DNA from 4 places in the Pseudomonas sp. TWP3-1 genome. Region 3 is predicted to be linked to each of the others. Evidence: predicted binding sites of a transcription regulator. Region 3 holds the regulator's gene; each other region holds the start of a gene.
What was found. Region 3 encodes FliA, which starts transcription of late flagellar genes. Its sites were predicted from a motif close to CTAAAGTTTNNNNNNNNNNNGCCGNTAA; they were not measured.
Positions count from the first base shown of each region.

Region 1 (5,404 bases), on a different contig from region 3:
TGGCGTAATGCATCAGGCTCACACCGGCATCAGCGATGAAAATCGCCAGCAGCAATTGCAGCCACAGCGGCCAGCCCGACGGCCATGCACCGTCAATCGCCAGCAACGCCACCAGCCCCGGCAGCGCCAGCAGGCCAACGGCGTTCAACGTTTCGTTGACCAGCGCATGCAGGATGTCGCGGCGGCGATCCCCGGCCGGGTGATTCCAGTTCGATTCGTAAGGCAAATAATGTTCAGCCGCGAACGACAGCAACAACGCCAATAGAAACAGCGGCAACAACCACAGCGTCGCGACGCCTGACAATACAAGCGCTGCCCCGATAAAGCCGCCCCAGAACAACGGCGCGTACAACCGCGCAAAGATGCGTTTCATGTCGACCTCCATAGATTGAAGGTCAAGCATGCAAGCCTGCCGAAAACGCCGATTGAACAAACAACGCAAGTTTTAAGGATGAGTTAAGTTGCGCTGGTTAACCTGAGGCCACTTAAACGAATCAACCAAATCAACCAAAGGAATAACCGATGAAAACTTTGACTGCCCTGTTTACCGCTGCTGCCCTGACCCTTACCGCTGGCCTGGCTCAGGCTGACGTTCGCGTCGATCAGATCCCGCAACTGGTCAAGGAAGGCAAGATCAAATCGCTGGAGTCGATGAACGCCGAAGCACTGAAACTGCACCCAGGTGCAACGATCACCGACACCGATCTGGACAATCACTTCAACGGCTACGAGTACGAAGTTGAGCTGAAGACCGCTGATGGCAAAGAGTTCGACGTTGATTTCGACGCGACCACCGGCAAAGTTCTGAGCGACAAGCAAGACACCTGATAAACCGGGTCATCGAGCCGCACGATTGCAAAATCGTGCGGCTTTTTTGTGTCTGGCGTTTGTCGGCCGACCCCGGTACCTGTGGGAGCTGGCTTGCCAGCGATGGCGGCATGTCAGTCAGTGCACAGGTCACTGACTGATCGCGCCGAATGTCAGGCGCTCAGACGCGCGGTGACTTCGTTCAAACGCCCCGACAGTCCATGCAGGTTCTGACTAGCGCTTTCGGTGCGTTGCACGTTGTCGAGGTTGGTGCTGGCGATCGAGGTGATCTCGGTCAGGTTGCGCGAGATGTCTTCGGCGACCGAGGTCTGCTCTTCGGCGGCGGTGGCGATCTGGCGGTTCATGTCGCGAATGGCTTCCACTGCTTGGGTGATGCGCTCCAGCATCGCGCCGGCTTGCGTCACTTGCTCGACGCTTTCATCGCTTTTCGACTGGCCGCTTTCGATGGCTTGTGCAGCATCCACCGCGCCGGTCTGCACGCTCTGGATAATCTGGTTGATCTCGATAATCGACGCCGCCGTACGTTGCGCCAAACTGCGCACTTCATCGGCAACCACCGCAAATCCACGTCCGGCCTCGCCAGCACGCGCCGCTTCAATCGCGGCGTTGAGCGCCAGCAGGTTGGTCTGCTCAGCAATGCCACGAATCACTTCCAGCACCTTGCCGATGCGGCCGCTGTCGGCTTCGAGACGACGGATCACCGAGGCGGTGTTAGCGATTTCACCGCGCATCTGCGTGATTGTGTGAATGGTGCCCTGCATGACTTTTTCACCCTGCTGGGCGGACTGGTCGGCATCGTCGGCAGCCCGTGCTGCATCAGCGGCGTGACGCGCGACTTCCTGGGCGGTGGCGGACATTTCGTTCATTGCCGTAGCCACTTGATCGGTGCGGTTGAACTGCTCGTTGGTGCCGCCAGCCATCAGCGTGGCAATGGAGTTCAGCTCGCCGCTGGCGCTGTCCAGATCCTGGGCGCTGCGTTGCAGGTGGCTGAACGTTTCAGCGAGGAAATCACGCAGGGTATTGGCCGCAGCGGCCAGATTACCCAGCTCATCCTGACGGGTGCTGACCACACGTTCGCCAAAACGCCCCTGGCTCAACTGGCTGACGTAGTCGATCAGTTTGCGAATCGGCTCGACCAGGTTGCGGTTGACCAGCCACAGGCTGAACACGCCAATTACAACGCCCGACGCGAGCATCACCAGCAAACCCAGCCACACAGTGCGGTCGGCGCTGGCGCTGATCTGCGCCGATTGCTCGACGCCCTCTTTACGCAGCTCGGAAACCAGTGCGCTCATCTGATCGCTGGTGGCGCGGTCGACACCTTTGACGGCAACGTCGCCGGCAGTCGGATCGGCACCGGCAGCCACGTAGGCATCGCGGCCCTTCTGATACGCCGTGCCCAGTTGACGGTGTTCTTCGCGCAGTCGTTCGATGCGGGTTTTCAGCGCAGGCTCGATGCCCTTCTGGTTGGCCAGCTCACCGAGAATCCCTTGCACATCACGTTGGCGGTCTTCGAACTGGCTCCAGTATTTCGCCAGGTCCGCGGGTTGCTTGCCGCGCAGCAAAACGTTTTTCCATTCCTGCACCTGCACCTTGAATTGCAGGTTGGCTTCGTCGATCAGTTGCGAGGTGCGCAAGGGCCCTTCGATCAACTGGCCGTAACTCTGCACGCCGTTGGACAGGAAGTGGAAACAGGCCAGCGCGATCAACAGGATCGCCAGCAGGCTGCCGCTCAACAGGGCAAGAATTTGCCCCTTCAGGGATTTTTGTACCGACATCGCAGCTACTCATGACAGGGATGAGGCACGTCCGACAAGACGTGAATTGTGGCCGGACATCCATGTCGGCGAACCGTGGCTCATGGCCAAAGGCGCGCAAGCTAACTCAGCTGTAATCGGCGCACCAGAGCGCTTCTTGAAAAATTTCCGACGACTGGCAAGCCATTGATTTGGCGTCATTTGACTGTCACCAAATCGTCATGAACCGGCGCGATGATGCGGCTCAGGTGAATCTGCAAATCCCGCGACAGACGCCCTCCTCGCAGCGAGCCTTCATGAACCACAGCCTCGACCTGAGTCACCGCGATCCAGACCTGTTCGGCCTGCTTTACGGCTTTCAATTTCGCCCCGGTGAACGCGGCCGCGAGGTGGATTCCGCGACCGCTCTGCGTTGCCTGCAAGACGACACCGATGGCGATGAATTCCTCTGGCTGCATCTGAATCTGGCGCACGCCGCGTGCGAACGCTGGATGAAAAGTCATCTGCAATTGCCCGAGGAGTTTTTCGAAGCGCTGCATGAAGGCTCGCGCTCGACGCGCATCGAGCATGTCGATTCGGCGCTGCTGGCGGTGGTCAACGACGTGGTGTTCAACCTGAGCAGCATGGTTTCGTCTGACGTATCGACGTTGTGGGTGTGCGTGCGCAGCAAGCTGATTGTCAGCGCGCGTCTGCAACCGTTGCACTCGGTGGACAAGTTGCGCTCGTCGGTCAAGGCCGGCGAATGCTTTCGCTCACCACTGGAGCTGCTGGTGCATCTGCTGCGCGATCAGGGCGAAGTACTGACGCAGATCGTGCGCAAGACCAGCCTCAGCGTCGATCAGATCGAAGACGAACTGCTCTCCTCGCGCCTATCGACCAACCGCGCCGAACTTGGTGCCAACCGGCGGGTGCTGGTGCGTTTGCAACGCTTGCTGGCGCTGGAACCCGGCTCGTTGCTGCGCCTGCTCAATCGCCCTCCTCCATGGCTGCAGAAGGAAGACGTCAAGGAGTTGCGCAAATCCACCGAGGAGTTCGCGCTGATCATCAACGACCTGACCGCGCTCGGCGAGCGGATCAAGCTGTTGCAGGAAGAGATCGCCGCCAACCTCAACGAACAGAGCAACCGCACGCTGTTCACCCTGACCGTGGTCACGGTGCTGGCGCTGCCGATCAACATCATTGCCGGTTTTTTCGGGATGAATGTGGGGGGCGTGCCGTTGTCGCAGGATGAGCATGGGTTCTGGATTCTGGTTGCGCTGGTGGCGACGTTTACCGTGATTGCCGGGCGTTGGGCCTTCCGCAAACGCCGGGATTATTAAGATCCCTGTGGCGAGGGAGCTTGCTCCCGCTGGGGTGCGAAGCGCCCCCCAAAACCAATCACCGCGATTTATCAGACAGAATGTAATCTGCCGCATTACGACTGCTGCGCAGCCGAACGGGAGCAAGCTCCCTCGCCACAGGGGATCTTTGCGCCGCCAGACCAGTTGCGGGGCTAATCCACCTAACACTGATCTACGGCAGCCTCTCTGTAACATTCTGCAACGATCATGGGCGACATTCCTTTCTTCGCTCAGGATTGTCCGCCCATGGCTACTCCATCGCTTTCCGCCAGCCAAGCGTCCGCCCCCAGCAGCCGGCCAGCGCTCGACAAGAAAACCAGCCCGTTCACCTACGTGATTTTTTTCGCAGTGCTGGCCATGGGGATGCTGTTCACCGCCTACAGCCTGATGCACGACATGCATGAACTGGGCACGCAGGTCACCACCTGGACGCCTTTCCTGCTGCTCGGCGTGGCGCTGTTGATTGCGCTGGGTTTTGAGTTCGTCAACGGTTTCCACGACACCGCCAACGCTGTGGCCACGGTGATCTACACCCACTCGCTGCCGCCGAATGTTGCAGTGGTCTGGTCGGGGTTCTTCAATTTCCTCGGCGTACTGCTGTCGAGCGGCGCGGTGGCGTTCGGCATCATCGCGTTGCTGCCGGTGGAGTTGATACTGCAAGTCGGTTCGTCCGCCGGCTTCGCGATGATCTTCGCACTGCTGATCGCCGCGATTCTGTGGAACCTCGGCACCTGGTGGCTGGGTCTGCCGGCCTCGTCGTCGCACACGCTGATTGGTTCGATCATCGGCGTCGGCGTGGCGAATGCCTTGATGCACGGACGGGACGGCACCAGCGGCGTCGACTGGGCACAGGCGACCAAGATCGGTTACGCGTTGCTGCTGTCGCCGCTGGTAGGCTTCGGTTTTGCCGCACTGTTGCTGCTGGCGCTGCGCGCGTTCGTGAAGAATCGTGCGCTGTACAAGGCGCCTGAAGGCAACACGCCGCCGCCGTGGTGGATTCGTGGTCTGTTGATTTTGACCTGCACCGGCGTGTCGTTCGCGCACGGTTCCAACGACGGGCAGAAAGGCATGGGCCTGATCATGCTGATTCTGGTCGGCACCCTGCCAATGGCCTACGCCTTGAACCGCACCATGCCCGAAGAACAATCACTGCAATTTGCGGCGGTGGCGCAAGTCACTCAGCAAGCGCTGGTGAAAAACACCTCGCTGCCGGCCCCGGCCGATCCGCGCCCGGTGCTTTCGGATTACATGCGCACCAAGGAAGCCACCGCGCAATTGATCCCGGCCCTCGCCGCCCTCACCGGGCACATCGGCGAAGAAGTCAAAGGCTACGGTTCACTGGCGAAAGTCCCGGCCGAAGCCATGGGCAACGTGCGCAACGATATGTACCTGGCCAGTGAAACCATTCGCCTGATGGACAAGAACAAGGTCGGCAACTTCGACGCCGACACCAGCGGCAAACTGCAACTGTTCAAGCAA
Region 1 covers NZ_JAFCUQ010000033.1:20,516-25,919, reverse strand. The annotation lists gene ACP7BN_RS27270 (sterol desaturase family protein) at 1-373, opposite strand, end outside; gene ACP7BN_RS27265 (PepSY domain-containing protein) at 523-828, shown strand; gene ACP7BN_RS27260 (methyl-accepting chemotaxis protein) at 981-2,606, opposite strand; gene ACP7BN_RS27255 (transporter) at 2,882-3,904, shown strand; gene ACP7BN_RS27250 (inorganic phosphate transporter) at 4,172-5,404, shown strand, end outside.
Region 1: ACP7BN_RS27260 (methyl-accepting chemotaxis protein) is a predicted target of FliA. The motif match lies at 2,720-2,747, and genes of this name have one in related genera.

Region 2 (5,404 bases), on a different contig from region 3:
ACGGCATCGAGCTTCGCGAGCTGGCCAAGTTCCACTTCACACGCAACCTGTCCGACGCTCTGGCGCTGATTGCACAAGTCGGTGCCGAACACGGCATCGGGCGTGAAGACCTGGCCTACTGCGATATCAGCGCCTTCACCGAGCTGCATGTGGCGGCTGCGGATCCCAAAGAGGTGCTGTTGCGCAGCATCGAACAAGGCAAGGCGCGCTACGCCGAAACGCTGAAGTTATCGCTGCCGCCGATGATCACCTGCCCCGAGGATGTGTGGAGCTTCGAGTGGCCGGAAACGGCGCCGAATTTCATCACCCAAAAGCGTGTGACTGCGCCCGTGGTGCAATGCGATGACCGGGAAAAACTCGCCGGAGCAATTGTCTGCATTCCCAATGCCGACCCGGGCTTCGACTGGTTGTTTGCTTACCCGATTGCCGGGCTCATCACGGCGTGGGGCGGGGCCAATTCGCATATGGCGATTCGTGCCGGTGAACTCGGTTTGCCGGCCGTGATCGGTGCAGGTGAAGTGCTCTATCGTCGCTGGTCGACAGCGGACATCCTGCATCTGGATTGCCCGGGGCGCAGGGTGGAGATGATGACGTGAAAGTCGTGGCGATCAGCCAGCGGGTCGACAACCACCCGGAGCGCGGCGAGATCCGCGATGCGCTGGATCAGCGTTTGTGCGCTTTTCTGCTGGCGGCCGGTTTTATTCCAGTGCCGGTGCCCAATGGCCTGGATCATGCCTGCCTTGAGCAGTGGCTGGCGGCGGTTTCGCCCCATGCCATTGTGCTGTCCGGCGGCAATGACATCGGCCAATGCCCGTCCCGCGACCTGACTGAACAGCAACTGCTCGACCATGCCCGCACCCGGCGTCTGCCCGTCCTCGGTATTTGCCGAGGCATGCAAATGCTCGCGCACTGGGCGGGCGGGGAGTTGCAGCCGGTGACCGGCCATGTGCGCACGCGGCACCGGTTGTCCGGCCAGATCAAAGCAGATGTGAACAGCTTTCATAACCTGTGCCTTGCCAGTTGCCCGCCAGAATTTGAAGTGCTGGCGCGCAGCGAAGACGGCGAAATCGAAGCCATCCGCCACTCACGCCTGCCTTGGCAAGGCTGGATGTGGCACCCGGAACGCGAGGCCGATTTTGCCCCGCACGACGTGCAGCGAATCCAGCAGCTTTTTGGCGAATCCGACCCCACTTGATCACTTACGGAACAGACCTGTTGTGAAAGCCATTATTCTCGCTGCCGGCCGTGGCAGTCGCATGAAAAGTCTCACCGATGAACGCCCGAAATGCCTGGTCGAATTGCGCGGCAAACCATTGCTCGAATGGCAGTTGGAGTCACTGCGCGCGGCGGGCATCAGCGAAATCGCTGTGGTCACAGGCTACAAGCGCGCGTTGCTGGCCGACAAAGGTCTGAGCGAATTTCATAACCCACGCTGGGCTGAAACCAACATGGTCGCGTCTCTGGCATGCGCCGAAGCCTGGCTTGCCGGGCAGCCGTGCATCGTGAGTTATTCGGATATTTTCTACAGCCCGACGGCTGTGCAGTCGTTGATGACCAACCAGGCATCGCTGGCCGTGACCTATGACCCGAACTGGTTGGCATTGTGGACACAACGTTTCGGCGATCCATTGCTGGACGCCGAAACGTTCCGTCTGAACAGCGACCAGACGCTGGCGGAAATCGGCAACAAACCGCAAACGGTGGATGAAGTCGAAGGCCAGTACATGGGTCTGCTGCGCTTCACGCCCGAGGGCTGGGCAGAAGTGGTTCGCCTACGCAGCGAATTGACCCCGAGCCAGTGCGACCAGATGCACATGACCAACACCCTGCAACGGGTCATCGATGCCGGTCGAGTGCCGATCGAAGCTGTGCCTTACACGGGAGAATGGGGAGAGGTCGACTCCAGCGAAGACCTCTCTGCCTACCAGTAAGCAGGCGCGCCGCTTCAACGGAAGCGGTCAACCTCGGAGCGCAGATCTGCTGCCAGTTTTTCCAGCTCCTTGGCGGTAATCGCCAGATTGGAAACCACTTCACGCTGCTCGCTGTTGGCCAGGGCGATGCTCTGCAAGTTGCTGCTGAGCAGAGTCGCAGTGCTGCTCTGTTCCTGAGTCGCGGTGGTGATCGCGGCAAACTGCTCACCGGCCGAACGGCTTTGCTCATCGATACGCGCCAGTGCCGAAGCGACGTTGGCGTTGCGCGACAAGCCTTCCTGCATCAGCAAATTGCCTTGTTCCATGGTGCTGATGGCGTTACCGGTTTCCTGCTGAATGCTCTGGATCATGCCGGAGATTTCATCCGTCGCCTGACGGGTACGTGAAGCGAGGTTGCGCACTTCGTCGGCCACTACGGCGAAGCCGCGACCTTGTTCGCCTGCACGCGCTGCTTCGATCGCCGCGTTGAGCGCCAGCAGGTTGGTCTGTTCGGCAATCGAGGTGATCACACCGACGATTCCGCCGATTTCCTGCGAGCGCTGGCCGAGGGTGTTAATCACGGTGGCGGTGCTATTCAGGGCGCCGGCAATCTGCTCCAGCGACGAGGACGCTTCGCCCATCGAGGTGCGACCGATCTGCGTTTGCTGAGCATTTTCCTGGGCCAGACGCTGGGTCGCACCCATGTTGTCGGCGATATCCAGCGAAGTCGCGGAGAACTCTTCAACCGCGCCAGCCATGCTGGTGATTTCGCCGGACTGCTGCTCCATGCCTTCATACGCACCACCGGACAAACCGGACAGCGCCTGAGCACGGCTGTTGACCTCGCCCGAAGCACGACGGATGTGCTCGACCATGGTCGACAGCGCCTGGCTCATCTGATTGAAAGCACGCGACAGCTGACCGATCTCATCGTTGCTCGACACGTTCAGACGCACGCTCAGATCACCGGCGCCCAAGGCTTCGGCCTGACGCACCAGATCGCCCAATGGCTGCAATTTGCTGCGCAACAGCCACACCGCCGAACCGACCGCGATCAGCATCGCCAGCAGGCTGCCGATGGCCAGTTGAATGCCGACGCTCCAGGTCACGGCGCGGATTTCGCTTTTCGGCATGCTCGCCACCACCGACCACGGCCCGCCATCGAAGGGCACGGCGACGCTGTAGAAGTCTTCCGATTTGTCGCTCCAGAATTCGCCTTTACCCGGTTTCTTTGCCAGGCCGCCGATCACCGGAATCGCTTGATCCAGCGCCTGTACACCGGCCGGCGGCACCAACCATTTGTTCTGCTCATCAAGCAGCGCCAGCGAACCGGTCTGGCCGATGCGGAAGCGCTTGAGGTTGTCGAACTGGGCGTTCTGCGCGTCGGTGTAATCGAACCCGACGAACAGCACCGCAATCACCTTGCCGCCGCTGTCGCGCACCGGGGTGTATTGGGTCATGTAAGAGCGTTCGAACAGCAAGGCACGGCCTACGTAGCTCTGGCCCGCCATCAACTTCGCATAGGCCGGGTGGGCGTGGTCAAGCAAGGTGCCGATGGCGCGGCTGCCGTCCTGCTTGGTCAGCGAAGTGCTGACCCGCACGAAGTCTTCACCGCTGCGCACGAACAACGTGGCGACGCCGGCAGTCATCTGCTTGAAGCCGTCAACTTCCTTGAAGTTGTTGTTCAACACTTCGCTGCCCAGGTGCAGACCCGGAGTCTGGGTGCCGGCCACGTTCACCGGTTCATCCGGATGAATGCTCAGCCCCGTGCTGAAGCGCTTCTCGAACAACCCGCTCAGACGCTGGGTGCTTTCACGCAGCGTGCCGTGAAAGGTGCTCAGCTGATCGGCCAGCAGGCGCGCCTCACTGGCCAGGTGCTCTTCACGGGTGGCGAGGTTGGCGGTATCCAGCGAACGCAGGGCGAACACCGTACTGCCGCTGATGACAATCGCCAGTATCACGGCGAGCGCGAGGCCCAGCTGCGAGGCGATCCGAGCACGAGGTTGAGACATGGACAGCTCCTGGCCGAGCTGCGGATCCTCCTTGATCGCGGCACTTGCTCGGAAAATTCTAATAATGGGGGGTGAAGCGCGAAACCGGCACGTCGGTCCCACCTGCACGTATTCGGCGGAAAACCCGAATACTTGAGTAGATAGCGCGGTTATGGCGAAAGGCCGGCATTGTGCAGGCTCGAACGTTTCAGCTCAAGCGCGTGACATCCGGCAGCGCCATGGCGCGCACTTCGCCTTGCAGGAAGTCGCTGAGGCGGCGCAAACGTTCACCTCCCGGACGGGTTTTCGGCCACACCAGATAATAATTTTCCCCGCTGGCAACCGCTGTCGGCCACGGCAAACTCAACCTGCCTTGCGCCACATCCTCGGCGACCATCAGCAAATCGCCCATGGAGACGCCGTACCCGCGAGCGGCGGCAATCATGCCCAGCTCCAGGGTATCGAAGACCTGCCCGCCCTTGAGCGACACCTGATCAGCGAGACCCATGCGCAGCAGCCAGTTGCGCCAGTCGCGACGATCCGGGGTCGGGTGCAGCAGCTCGGCGCTGGCCAGCCGCGCCACATCCCACGGCTGATCGTTGAGCAGATTGGGTGCGCCGACCGGAATCAGCTCTTCGGGGAACAGATAACTCGCCTCCCAGTCCGGCGGGAAATGGCCGTTGCTCAGCAGCACTGCGCAATCGAATGGCTCGTCGTTGAAATCCACCGAATCAATGTCCATCCAGGCACTGGTCAGTTGCACCTCATTGCCCGGCTGCAGATGACGGAAGCGACTGAGGCGCGCCAGCAACCAGCGCATGGTCAGGGTCGAGGGGGCTTTCATGCGCAGGATGTCATCTTCGGCGCGCAGGGTATTACAGGCTCTTTCCAGCGCGGTGAAGCCGTCGCGGATACCCGGTAACAGCATGCGCGCCGACTCGGTCAGTTGCAGATTGCGTCCGCTGCGGTGAAACAGCCGACAGGCGAAATGCTCTTCCAGCGTACGAATGTGCCGACTGACCGCGCTCTGGGTGATCGACAACTCTTCAGCCGCGCGGGTAAACGAACTGTGCCGCGCCGCCGCTTCGAATGCGCGCAAGGCATACAAGGGAGGAAGTCGACGGGACATGGATCAGGCTCCAATTGCGGGATTTCGCCAACTTAGCAGAATCACGCCTGGATGAGTTTTAATCATGCTACCCATCCTTTTTATCCCTTTGTGCAAAGCTTGTTGAGGGCCGAGAATCGACGGTCTCTTGCCCCCTCGATTAAATGGATGTGATGACCATGCAGCGACCTGTGCGTACCGAACTCTGGGCCATTTTGCGGCTGGCGGGGCCGTTGATCGCCTCGCAGTTGGCGCACATGTTGATGGTGCTGACCGACACCCTGATGATGGCCCGCCTCAGCCCCGAAGCCTTGGCCGGCGGAGGGCTGGGCGCGGCGACTTATTCGTTCGTGTCGATCTTCTGCATCGGCGTGATTGCGGCGGTCGGCACGTTG
Region 2 covers NZ_JAFCUQ010000027.1:52,577-57,980, forward strand. The annotation lists gene ACP7BN_RS25995 (PEP-utilizing enzyme) at 1-596, shown strand, start outside; gene ACP7BN_RS26000 (gamma-glutamyl-gamma-aminobutyrate hydrolase family protein) at 593-1,195, shown strand; gene ACP7BN_RS26005 (phosphocholine cytidylyltransferase family protein) at 1,218-1,931, shown strand; gene ACP7BN_RS26010 (methyl-accepting chemotaxis protein) at 1,946-3,922, opposite strand; gene ACP7BN_RS26015 (LysR substrate-binding domain-containing protein) at 4,110-5,030, opposite strand; gene ACP7BN_RS26020 (NorM family multidrug efflux MATE transporter) at 5,189-5,404, shown strand, end outside.
Region 2: ACP7BN_RS26010 (methyl-accepting chemotaxis protein) is a predicted target of FliA. The motif match lies at 4,032-4,059, and genes of this name have one in related genera.

Region 3 (5,404 bases):
CCACCCTGGCCAAACTCGCCGCACGCTACGTGCTCAAGTACGGCGCGCAGAACATCGCGCTGGTGAGCATGGACAGTTTCCGCATCGGCGCGCAGGAGCAGCTCAAGACCTTGGGTCGCATCCTCAACGTCTCGGTGACTCACGTCGACCCGGGCCAATCGCTGGTGCAGGCGCTGGATCCACTGCTGCGCAAACGCGTGGTGCTGATCGATACCGCCGGCCTGCAAGCCAGCGATCCGGCACTGCGCATGCAGCTCGAAAGTCTGGCCGGGCGTGGCATTCGCTCAAAAAATTATCTGGTATTGGCAACCACCAGCCAGAAACAGGTTCTAACCGCCGCTTATCACAGTTACAAGCGTTGCGGGCTTGCCGGCTGCATCCTGACTAAACTGGATGAAACGGCCAGCCTTGGCGAAGTGTTGAGCCTGGCGATCAGTCATGAATTGCCGGTCGCGTACCTGACCGACGGCCCACGGATTCCGGATGATTTGCATCTGCCGCGCCGTCATCAATTGGTCAGTCGCGCCGTCAGCGTGCAAATGCAGGAAGAACCCAGCGAAGAAGCCATGGCCGACATGTTCGCTGATATCTACCACAGTCCGACCAAGCAGGTTGGCTGAGGTAATGAACAGTTTTTGTACCTACATCGGTGGTCTGCCACGCATTGTTCCGGTTGTGAACGCGCAGCCAGTAATGTGGCCTCCGTCTATGCAAGACAAGGTAAAGAAATAACATGGGCAGCATGCATCCCGTACAGGTGATCGCGGTGACCGGCGGCAAAGGTGGCGTCGGCAAGACTAACGTTTCAGTGAACTTGTCCCTGGCGCTGGCAGAACTTGGCCGTCGGGTCATGCTGCTGGACGCTGACCTGGGGCTGGCGAACGTCGACGTTCTGCTGGGCCTCACGCCCAAACGCACGTTGGCCGACGTGATCGAAGGCCGCTGCGAGCTGCGCGACGTGTTGTTGCAAGGCCCCGGCGGGATTCGCATCGTGCCGGCCGCCTCCGGCACTCAGAGCATGGTGCACCTGAGCCCGGCGCAACATGCCGGTCTGATTCAGGCATTCAGCGACATCGGCGACAATCTCGACGTACTGGTGATCGACACCGCTGCGGGTATTGGTGACTCGGTAGTCAGTTTCGTGCGCGCAGCGCAGGAAGTGTTGCTGGTGGTCTGCGACGAGCCGACTTCGATCACTGACGCCTACGCGCTGATCAAGTTGCTCAACCGCGATTACGGCATGAACCGCTTCCGCGTCCTCGCCAACATGGCGCAGAGCCCGCAGGAAGGGCGCAATCTGTTCGCCAAGTTGACCAAGGTCACGGATCGCTTTCTCGATGTCGCCCTACAATACGTCGGCGCCGTGCCTTACGACGAAAGTGTGCGTAAAGCGGTGCAGAAGCAGCGTGCGGTCTATGAAGCCTTCCCGCGTTCCAAGTGCGCGCTGGCGTTCAAGGCAATCGCACAGAAGGTCGATACCTGGCCGCTGCCGGCCAACCCGCGTGGGCATCTGGAATTTTTCGTCGAGCGCCTCGTGCAGCAAACGGCAGGGCCTGTTCTATGACCGCCAGCGGTATGAATTTCTACAAGAAGTCGGCACGTGACGCGCAGTACGAGTTGATCGAGCGTTACGCGCCACTGGTCAAACGCATCGCCTACCACTTGCTGGCACGCTTGCCGGCCAGTGTGCAGGTCGAAGATCTGATTCAGGCCGGGATGATCGGTCTGCTGGAAGTCTCGACCAAATACGACGCCAGCAAAGGCGCCAGTTTCGAAACGTACGCGGGCATCCGGATCCGCGGCGCCATGCTCGATGAAGTGCGCAAAGGGGACTGGGCTCCACGCTCGGTTCACCGCAATACCCGTATGGTCAGCGACGCAATTCGCTCGATTGAAGCTAAAACCGGCCGTGACGCTAAAGATCACGAAGTTGCGGCCGAACTCCAATTGAGTCTCGACGATTATTACGGGATTTTGAACGATACCTTGGGCAGCCGCCTGTTCAGTTTCGACGACCTGCTACAGGACGGCGAACATGAAGGGCTGCACGAGGACGGCGCGAGTGCTCATCTTGAGCCGTCGCGCGATCTGGAAGATGAGCGCTTCCAGGCCGCGCTGGCGGACGCGATTGCCAATTTGCCGGAGCGTGAGCGACTGGTGTTGGCGCTGTACTACGACGAAGAGCTGAACCTCAAGGAAATCGGTGAAGTCCTTGGCGTCAGCGAATCGCGGGTCAGCCAGTTACACAGCCAGTGCGCGGCCCGTTTGCGGGGGCGTTTGGGGGAGTGGCGAGCGCGCTGAAGACAGTGTGGGGACACTGTAGAGGAGGCTGGTGCGGTGGTGAACGGCACCGGTCTTGCTCTGTTGTGCTCCAGACAGTCATCGAGTGCTTTGCCGGAATGATTGAAATGGCGCGTCCAGGTGCTGGGCGCGTTTAAGACTGCTTGGAGGTCGAATTGAACAAAGACATGAAAATCCTCATCGTTGATGACTTCTCAACGATGCGGCGGATCATCAAAAACCTGTTGCGTGACCTTGGGTTCACCAACACGGTCGAGGCTGACGATGGCATCACCGCCATTCCGGTTCTCAACAGCGGCAGCATCGACTTTCTGGTAACAGACTGGAACATGCCGGGCATGACCGGTATCGACCTGCTGCGCCACGTGCGCGCCGATGAAAAACTCAAGCACTTGCCAGTGCTGATGGTGACCGCTGAAGCCAAGCGCGAACAGATCATCGAAGCAGCCCAGGCCGGTGTTAACGGCTATGTGGTGAAACCCTTCACGGCCCAGGCGTTGAAAGACAAGATCGAGAAGATTTTCGAACGCATCGGTTGAGAAACTGCGCCACGGGGGAGCTATGGACAACAACGAATCTTCACAGGGCGATTTTGAATCGACCCTGAAAAAACACGCGGTCGAATTGGTCGAAAGCCTTGAAAAGGGCAAGTTCGGCGACGCTGTGCAACTGATCCATGAGCTCAATCAGACCCGTGACCGTGGCCTGTACCAGGAAGTTGGCAAGCTCACACGTGAACTGCACAGTGCGATCGTCAATTTCCAGATTGACCCGAACATGCCGCAGGCCGAGGAAGTGTCGCAAATCACCGACGCAACCGAGCGTCTGGGCTATGTGGTCAAGCTCACTGAAGCCGCGGCCAACCGCACCATGGATCTGGTGGAAAGCGCCACCCCGCTGGTCAACGGCCTGGCTGATGAAGCCCAGAGCCTGAGCGCCGACTGGGGCCGCTTCATGCGTCGCGAAGTCGGGGCTGAAGAGTTCCGCGAGCTGGCGCGTCGGGTTGACGGTTTTCTGGCACGCAGCGGCACGGACAACCGTGCGGTGTCGAGCAACCTCAACGACATTCTGCTGGCTCAGGATTACCAGGACCTGACCGGTCAGGTGATCAAGCGCGTGACCCAACTGGTCACCGAAGTCGAAAGCAATCTGCTCAAACTCGTACTCATGGCCAGTCAGGTTGACCGCTTTGCGGGCATCGAACATGACCGTGCGGCGATGCTCGCTGAAAAAGATCCACAAAAACATCTCTCGCAGGGTGAAGGTCCGCAGATTCATGCCGATAAACGAGAAGACGTTGTGTCCGGTCAGGACGATGTGGACGATTTGTTATCCAGCCTCGGATTCTAGAGTTTTTGAATTTTAGGTTTTTTGGGTTTTTAGACCTGTAGGAGCACCCCATTAATGAGCTTCGGCGCCGATGAAGAGATCCTTCAGGATTTCCTGGTTGAGGCCGGCGAGATTCTTGAGCAGCTGTCAGAACAATTGGTCGAGCTGGAAAGCCGCCCGGATGATGCTGATCTGCTCAACGCAATTTTTCGCGGTTTTCACACTGTAAAAGGGGGCGCCGGCTTCCTTCAGCTCAATGAGCTGGTGGAGTGCTGTCACATCGCCGAAAACGTGTTCGACATCCTGCGCAAGGGTGAGCGTCGCGTTGATGCAGAGCTGATGGACGTTGTGCTTGAAGCACTGGACGCGGTGAACGGCATGTTCACCGAAGTGCGCGAGCGCAGCCCGATTACTGCTGCAACACCTGAACTGCTGGCCGCCCTCGCGCGTCTGGCGGAACCGCAATCGGCTGACGCCGTAGCGGTTGAAGAAGTGGTGGAAGCGCCGGTCGCCGAGAGCGAATCGGGTGACATCACCGATAACGAATTTGAGCAGTTGCTGGACTCGCTGAACGCCGTCAAGGCCGAAGCGGAAGCCCCGGCACCTGCGCCTGCGCCTGCTGCAACTGCGGCGGCCAGCGATGAAATCACCGATGCCGAGTTCGAGTCGTTGCTCGATCAACTGCACGGCAAAGGCCAGTTCGCGGTGGACGCTGTAGCTCCTGCGGCGGCGGCTCCTGCGGCGCCTGCTGCACCGGCCAAAGGCGACAACTCGGACATCACCGACGACGAATTCGAAGCGTTGCTCGATCAGTTGCACGGCAAAGGCAACTTTGCCGTTGATGCGCTGGAATCGGCGATTGCCTCGGTGCCTGCGCAAGCAGTCCCGACGGCGGCCGCTGCGGGCAGCGATCTGATCAGCGATCACGAGTTCGAATCGCTGCTCGACGAACTGCACGGCAAAGGCAAGTTCACTGAAGTCGGCACCGCGTCCGCTGGCAGCACGTCTGCCGTCGCCACGCCTGCCGCCAAGGCCCCGGCCGCTGCGCCGAAGCCTGTCGCCAAAGCGCCTGAGCCGAAAGCCGAAACGCCAAAACCGGCCGCCGCTGCTGCACCGGCTCCGGCCCGTGCTGCGGCTGCTGCACCGCCACCGGAAAAACCGGCGAGCGAAGCCGAGACCACCGTGCGGGTCGACACTGCACGCCTCGACGAAATCATGAACATGGTCGGCGAGCTGGTGCTGGTGCGTAACCGTCTGGTGCGCCTGGGTCTGAACAGCGGCGACGAAGCCATGCAAAAGGCTGTGTCGAACCTCGACGTGGTCACGGCTGACTTGCAGACCGCGGTGATGAAAACGCGGATGCAGCCAATCAAGAAAGTCTTCGGGCGCTTCCCGCGTCTGGTTCGCGACCTGGCGCGTCAGCTGAAGAAAGAGATCATCCTGGAACTGGTCGGCGAAGAAACCGACCTCGACAAAAACCTTGTCGAGGCACTGGCCGACCCGCTGGTCCACTTGGTGCGCAACGCGGTCGACCACGGCATCGAGTCGCCGGAAGAACGCGAAGCCTCGGGCAAGTCCCGTGGCGGCAAGGTGATTCTGGCGGCCGAGCAGGAAGGCGATCACATCCTGCTGTCGATCTCCGATGACGGCAAAGGCATGGACCCGAACGTCCTGCGCGCCATCGCAGTAAAACGCGGCGTGATGGACAAGGACGCAGCGGATCGTCTGAGCGATACCGAGTGCTACAACCTGATCTTTGCTCCGGGTTTCTCGA
Region 3 covers NZ_JAFCUQ010000009.1:136,556-141,959, forward strand. The annotation lists gene flhF (flagellar biosynthesis protein FlhF) at 1-620, shown strand, start outside; gene fleN (flagellar synthesis regulator FleN) at 734-1,564, shown strand; gene fliA (RNA polymerase sigma factor FliA) at 1,561-2,301, shown strand; gene ACP7BN_RS14660 (chemotaxis response regulator CheY) at 2,469-2,840, shown strand; gene ACP7BN_RS14665 (protein phosphatase CheZ) at 2,863-3,651, shown strand; gene ACP7BN_RS14670 (chemotaxis protein CheA) at 3,706-5,404, shown strand, end outside.

Region 4 (5,404 bases), on a different contig from region 3:
TCGAATTCAGGTTTCCAGCGGCCGTCGTAATAAGTTGTGCGTTCGTAGTCGCGGATGCCTTGGGCGGTGACTTTCAGTTCACGCTGATACCACTGGTCTACGGTGCGATACGGCACGCCGAGGGCTTTCCAGTCTTCCAGACCGATCGGGTTGACCAGCGCCAACTGGTCGACCTGATCCGGGTATTGCAGCGCATAGCGGGTGGCGAGCATGCCGCCTGTGGAATGGCCGAGCAAGGTGGCTTTCTGGATACCCAGCGCCTTGAGCAATTGCTGGGTGTTGGTCGCCAGTTGCTGGAAACTGTACTGATAGTGCTCGGGCTTGCTGGAGCTACAGAAACCGATCTGATCCGGTGCGATCACCCGGTAACCGGCCTCGCTCAGGGCTTTGATCGAACTGTCCCAGGTCGCGCCGCAGAAGTTCTTGCCGTGCATCAGAACTACCGAACGACCATTGGCCTTGCCATCGGCGGCGACGTCCATGTAGCCCATTTGCAGGGATTTGCCCTGGGATTGAAATTCAAAGTGCTTGAGGGTGTAGGGATAGTCGAAACCTTGCAGTTCCGGCCCGTACTGCGCGTCTTCGGCATGCGCAACCAGCGGCAGAGTGGCGGTCAGGAGCAGGCCGGGCAGCCAGCGGGAAAGCGACACAGACATAGGGGCAACTCCGTAGGAAATCGACCGATGCTTGATCGGCCGGATTATGGCGACGTTAACCACAGGCAATACCCGCGCCCGAACGCTCAACCGAGCCAGCCGAGCGTGAGCATCGCGACCACCGCATAACGTGCACCTTTGGCCAGCGTGACGATCAACAGAAAACGCCATAGTGGCTCGCGCATCACGCCCGCAACCAGCGTCAGTGGATCACCGATCACCGGCAGCCAACTGAGCAGCAGCGTCCAATGTCCGTAGCGCTGATAGTGCTTGCGTGCTCGCGCCATGTGTCTGGCGCTCACGGGAAACCAGCGCCGATCCTGAAACCGCTCCAGCCCGCGCCCCAGCCACCAGTTCACCAGCGAACCGAGCACGTTGCCCAATGTCGCCACCGCGAGCAAGCCCCACAGCCAATAGCGCTCGCTGACAATCAAACCGACCAGCAATGCCTCGGATTGCAGCGGCAGCAACGTCGCGGCCCCAAATGCGGCGAAGAACAGCCCGGTGTAAGCCGCCGCCATCAATGCGCCGGGTAGTCCGCCACGATCACGTCAGTACCGTCCTTTTTCAGACCGATGACTTGATACGCATCGCTCATGCCGTCCATTTCCATGCCGGGCGAACCCATCGGCATGCCCGGTGCGGCCACGCCAAGCAGGTCGTCACGCTTGCTCAGGGCGAGGACTTGTTCCGCGGGCACGTGGCCCTCGACGAATTTGCCGTTGATGATTCCGGTGTGGCACGAGTTCAGACGTGGCGGCACGCCGTGCTTGAGCTTGAACTCGCTCATGTTGCTTTCGACGTGATCCTCGACCTTGAAGCCGTTGGCTTCGAGGTGGCTGATCCACTTTTTGCAGCAGCCGCAGTTGGCGTCACGATGGACTTCAATCGGGATCAGGTCGGCGGCTTGCGCCAGGGAGGAAATGAACAGGGCGCTCAGGGCGACCAGACGCAGAGGGTTTCGCATACAGGGCTCTCGGCTTGAATGTGGTCAGAAAAGAACGCATTTTGACCTGATTTTCCTGCCGGGCTTCAACGGAGTGTTTCCAGTTAATTCAAGGCAGGCCTGCCAGGATGATCGTAGATCAAACCTGACAGGCCGCTGAGTGGCAGATGACAAATCTGTCAGCGAACCTTGAAGCGTCCCATGATTGCGCTGACGCGGCTGTTGGCTTCGAGCAACTGACGGGTGTTGAGTTCGCTGGTGTGGCCGCTCTGCACCAGCTCTTCGACCATGTGGCGGATCTGCACCATGCTGCGGTTGATCTCTTCGGTCACCGCGCTTTGCTGTTCGGCAGCGGTAGCAATCTGTGTGCTCAGGCTGTTGATGTGGCTGACCGAACCGGCCATTTCGTCGAGGCCGGAATTGACCCGGGCGGTTGCGTCGGCGGCCGACTGGCAACTGACCTGAGTGTTTTCCATGGCGCTGACCGACGAACTCACGCCTTGGGTCAGGCGGGTCAACATCTCGTTGATTTCCGAGGTGCTGGCCTGGGTGCGGGCGGCGAGGGCGCGTACTTCGTCAGCTACCACTGCGAAGCCGCGACCCTGCTCGCCAGCGCGGGCCGCTTCGATGGCGGCGTTCAGCGCCAGCAGGTTGGTCTGACCGGCGATGGCGCCGATCACGCCAAGGATTTCGGTGATGCGCTGTGCGTCCTGCTGCATGCTCTCGACTTTGCGCGTGGCGCTGGCGACTTCGTCGATCAAGGCCACGACGCTGTTGGAGGCCTCGCCGACGACGACCCGCGAGCGGTCGGCGTTTTCGTTGGCGCGCTGGGTGAAGGCTGCGGTTTCGGCGGCGTTCTGCGCAACGCTTTCGGCGGTCGAACTCATTTCGGTGATGGCGGTGACGGTCTGGTCGGTTTCCGAGGCGTGGCGCAGCAGGATCTGGCTGGTGTGCGCCGAGGTGCGTTGCAGATCATCAAGGCCGGACGCCATCGCGCCGGTGGCCTGGGTGACTTCGCCGATCATGTTTTGCAGGTAAACGATGAAGGTGTTGACCGAGTGGCCAATGGCGCCCAGTTCGTCTTCGGCGCGAATGGTTATGCGTCGGGTCAGGTCGGCGTCGCCGCTGGACAGCAGATCGATGTTGGCTTTGAGGGCTTTCATGCGCTGCACCAGTTGGCGGATCGCATAGAGCTGCAACAGCACCAGCAGGATCACCATCGGAATCTGCAACAGACTCAGCGTGCTCAGTACGTCATCGCGCTGAGCGGTGATCAGGCGGGTCGGCAGGGCGGTGGCGAGGAACCACGGCGTGCCTTCGATCGGACGCATGAAGAAGGTGCTGGCTTCGCCGTTATTGTCGAATTCGACACGCTGCGCCTGATCGCGTTTTTGCAGTCCGGCCTTGACCTGGCTGGCGAAGGTCGAACTGGCGGCGAGTTCGCTGATGTTTTTCAGGACGATCGGGCCGCTGATGCGCGAGCTATTACTGATGACCTTGCCGTCGGCTTCGACGATGAGCATTTCGGCACTCAGGTCTTTTTCCTTGCGCGCCACCAGGTCGTTGAAGAAGCCCAACGTAACGTCGATGGTCGACACGCCCCAGGTGCTGCCGTTTTTCTGGATGGCCATGGCGCAGTTGGTGCGCGGTTCGGCACTGGCGTCGTCTTTATAGGCTGCGGCCCATGCGCACTGACCGCGCGGGGTCTGCATGCCGCCCTTGTACCAGCTCTGATCGTAATAGTTGGGTGCCGCGTCGCTGTTCCAGAAGGTGTTGACTGCCAGTTTGCCCGAGGCATCGCGGTGCCAGAACGTGCTGAATTTGTTGCGCCCGGCTTCGCGCTGTCCCGGCAACGGCCAGATCCCGCCACCGAACACCTTCAACTCGCCGTACTGATCCACCAGCCCCGGCAGCACCGTGTCGATGGCTGCGCTGTCGAGCAGCGGAATAGTCTGGGTGATGCTGCGCTGCTGCGACTGCACCTTGTTCAGTTCGCCCTGAATCTGCTCGGCGACCTCGGCAATACGATTGAGCACCACTTGCTCTTCGGTGTGGCGCAGCTTGGGCGCAACCAGTTGGCTGATGCCAACCACCGTCAGCACCGACAACAGCAAGATGAACAGAACCAGAAACAGCGTATAGCGAGCCTGAATAGTGCGGAATGCGGGCATGGAGACCGGTCCTTGAGCAGGGATTCTTATTATCGGCGGAGAGAAAACAGCGCGGGGTTCTACTACTTATCGTCGTGGCGCAAAGAAGCTTGAGGTACTCGAGTACTAAAAAGTGCTTTGAAGACCAGTGGCAGGTATCGAGATCGATACATGAAGACTAACCAGACGGTTCATTAGTCTTAAAGCTGCAATCTGGTGATCAGGCCAGAGCCGACAAAAGTCAATGATTGCTAGGGGAGGCTGGTTTGTGTCCGGAATGTACAAGATTTGTAAAAAATATGAGAAAAGAGTTGGATCCATCTGTTCATCGACCGATACTCGCCGCAATTTGCAGTCGATCAATAAGGAAATACCCATGTCTTTCTCGCAAGGAACCCGCTCATGACGATCGGCCTTACTGGAACCTGGCAACCCAAGGCAGGTTTGCTGGTGCGCGATACTTCGGTTTCCGGCAAACCGGTGTCGCAAAACCTCAAGGTCAAGCAGATGCTGGCCCTGGTCGGTAACGATCCAACAGCGATCAACACCGCGGAGATGGACAAGCAGGGGTTGCACAAGGCAATCAGGGGTTTTGATCCGGAAAACGTTTCGACCAAACAGATGGGCAAATTGAGTGAGATGCTGCGCAGCCGCGGCCTGATCTCCGAGATCACGTCGATCAACCTGTTCAATGCCGGTGACAAGTTCGATCGCTTCGGCGTGCCGAAGGACATCGACGCCAAGTTCAACGCGCTGGAGTATTTCGCCACGCAACTGGACAACATCCAGAGCAACAATATCCAGGGCAACAAGTACGCCAACGCGTTGATCCCCGAGTATAAAAAAGCCATTTATGTGCTGCAGAACCTGAAGACCTACGGCCAGGGTGGCGAGCGCCTTCCGCCTACCGACAAGGGCGTCAGCGCCAAGGCCTGATGCTGGTTTGTGGCCCGTCCGATGACGGAACGGGCCTTGTCCTCCGATCAGCTTCCTTCAAACCGCGTGTTTTCCACAGATGATGACTGGATGCCCATCCGGTCATGCAGATCCTGCATGTGCGTACAGCGCAGCGCCATCGGCCGTGGTTGATAGCCGCGATGAAACAACGCCAGCCATCCTCCCCCCCTGTCGTCGGGCGCCAGTCCGGTGAACACGAACCCCATGTTCGATAGCGTGTGTTCTGCGGTGTCGAAACCTTGTGCCAACCTGAGCCGGATCGAGATCATCCAGTGCGCGGGCAGACGCTCTAGCTGCGTCAGCAGACTGGCGTCCAGCTCCTTGAACGTCCCGTCGTAACGGTCGGCATTCTGTTCGAGATGCACCGGGGCACCGATCCATGGTGACGCGGTCGGCTGCGTCCCGAATACTGCGCATTGGCGCAGCATGAAATCGCGACACGCCACGGGCCAGGCCAACGCCGGAATTGCGCGTTGATAACCGTCGATGGGTTGATAACCGATGAGCAGCGTCACCGGCTCCGACTCGCCATACGGAGATCGGGCGTAGTCAGGCAAAACGCCGATGTTGTGAAAGCCGAGGCGGGCAGCCATGCGTTGCGTGTAGTCATGGTGGGTGACCTGCTTGATCGTCACGCCTTGACAGCCCAGCGCCTGGGCGTGAATCAACAGGTGCTGTGACAGCCGGGTAGCGAT
Region 4 covers NZ_JAFCUQ010000001.1:232,096-237,499, reverse strand. The annotation lists gene ACP7BN_RS01050 (alpha/beta fold hydrolase) at 1-656, opposite strand, end outside; gene ACP7BN_RS01045 (YqaA family protein) at 743-1,177, opposite strand; gene ACP7BN_RS01040 (DUF411 domain-containing protein) at 1,177-1,623, opposite strand; gene ACP7BN_RS01035 (methyl-accepting chemotaxis protein) at 1,782-3,773, opposite strand; gene ACP7BN_RS01030 (hypothetical protein) at 4,155-4,688, shown strand; gene ACP7BN_RS01025 (GNAT family N-acetyltransferase) at 4,736-5,404, opposite strand, start outside.
Region 4: ACP7BN_RS01035 (methyl-accepting chemotaxis protein) is a predicted target of FliA. The motif match lies at 3,840-3,867, and genes of this name have one in related genera.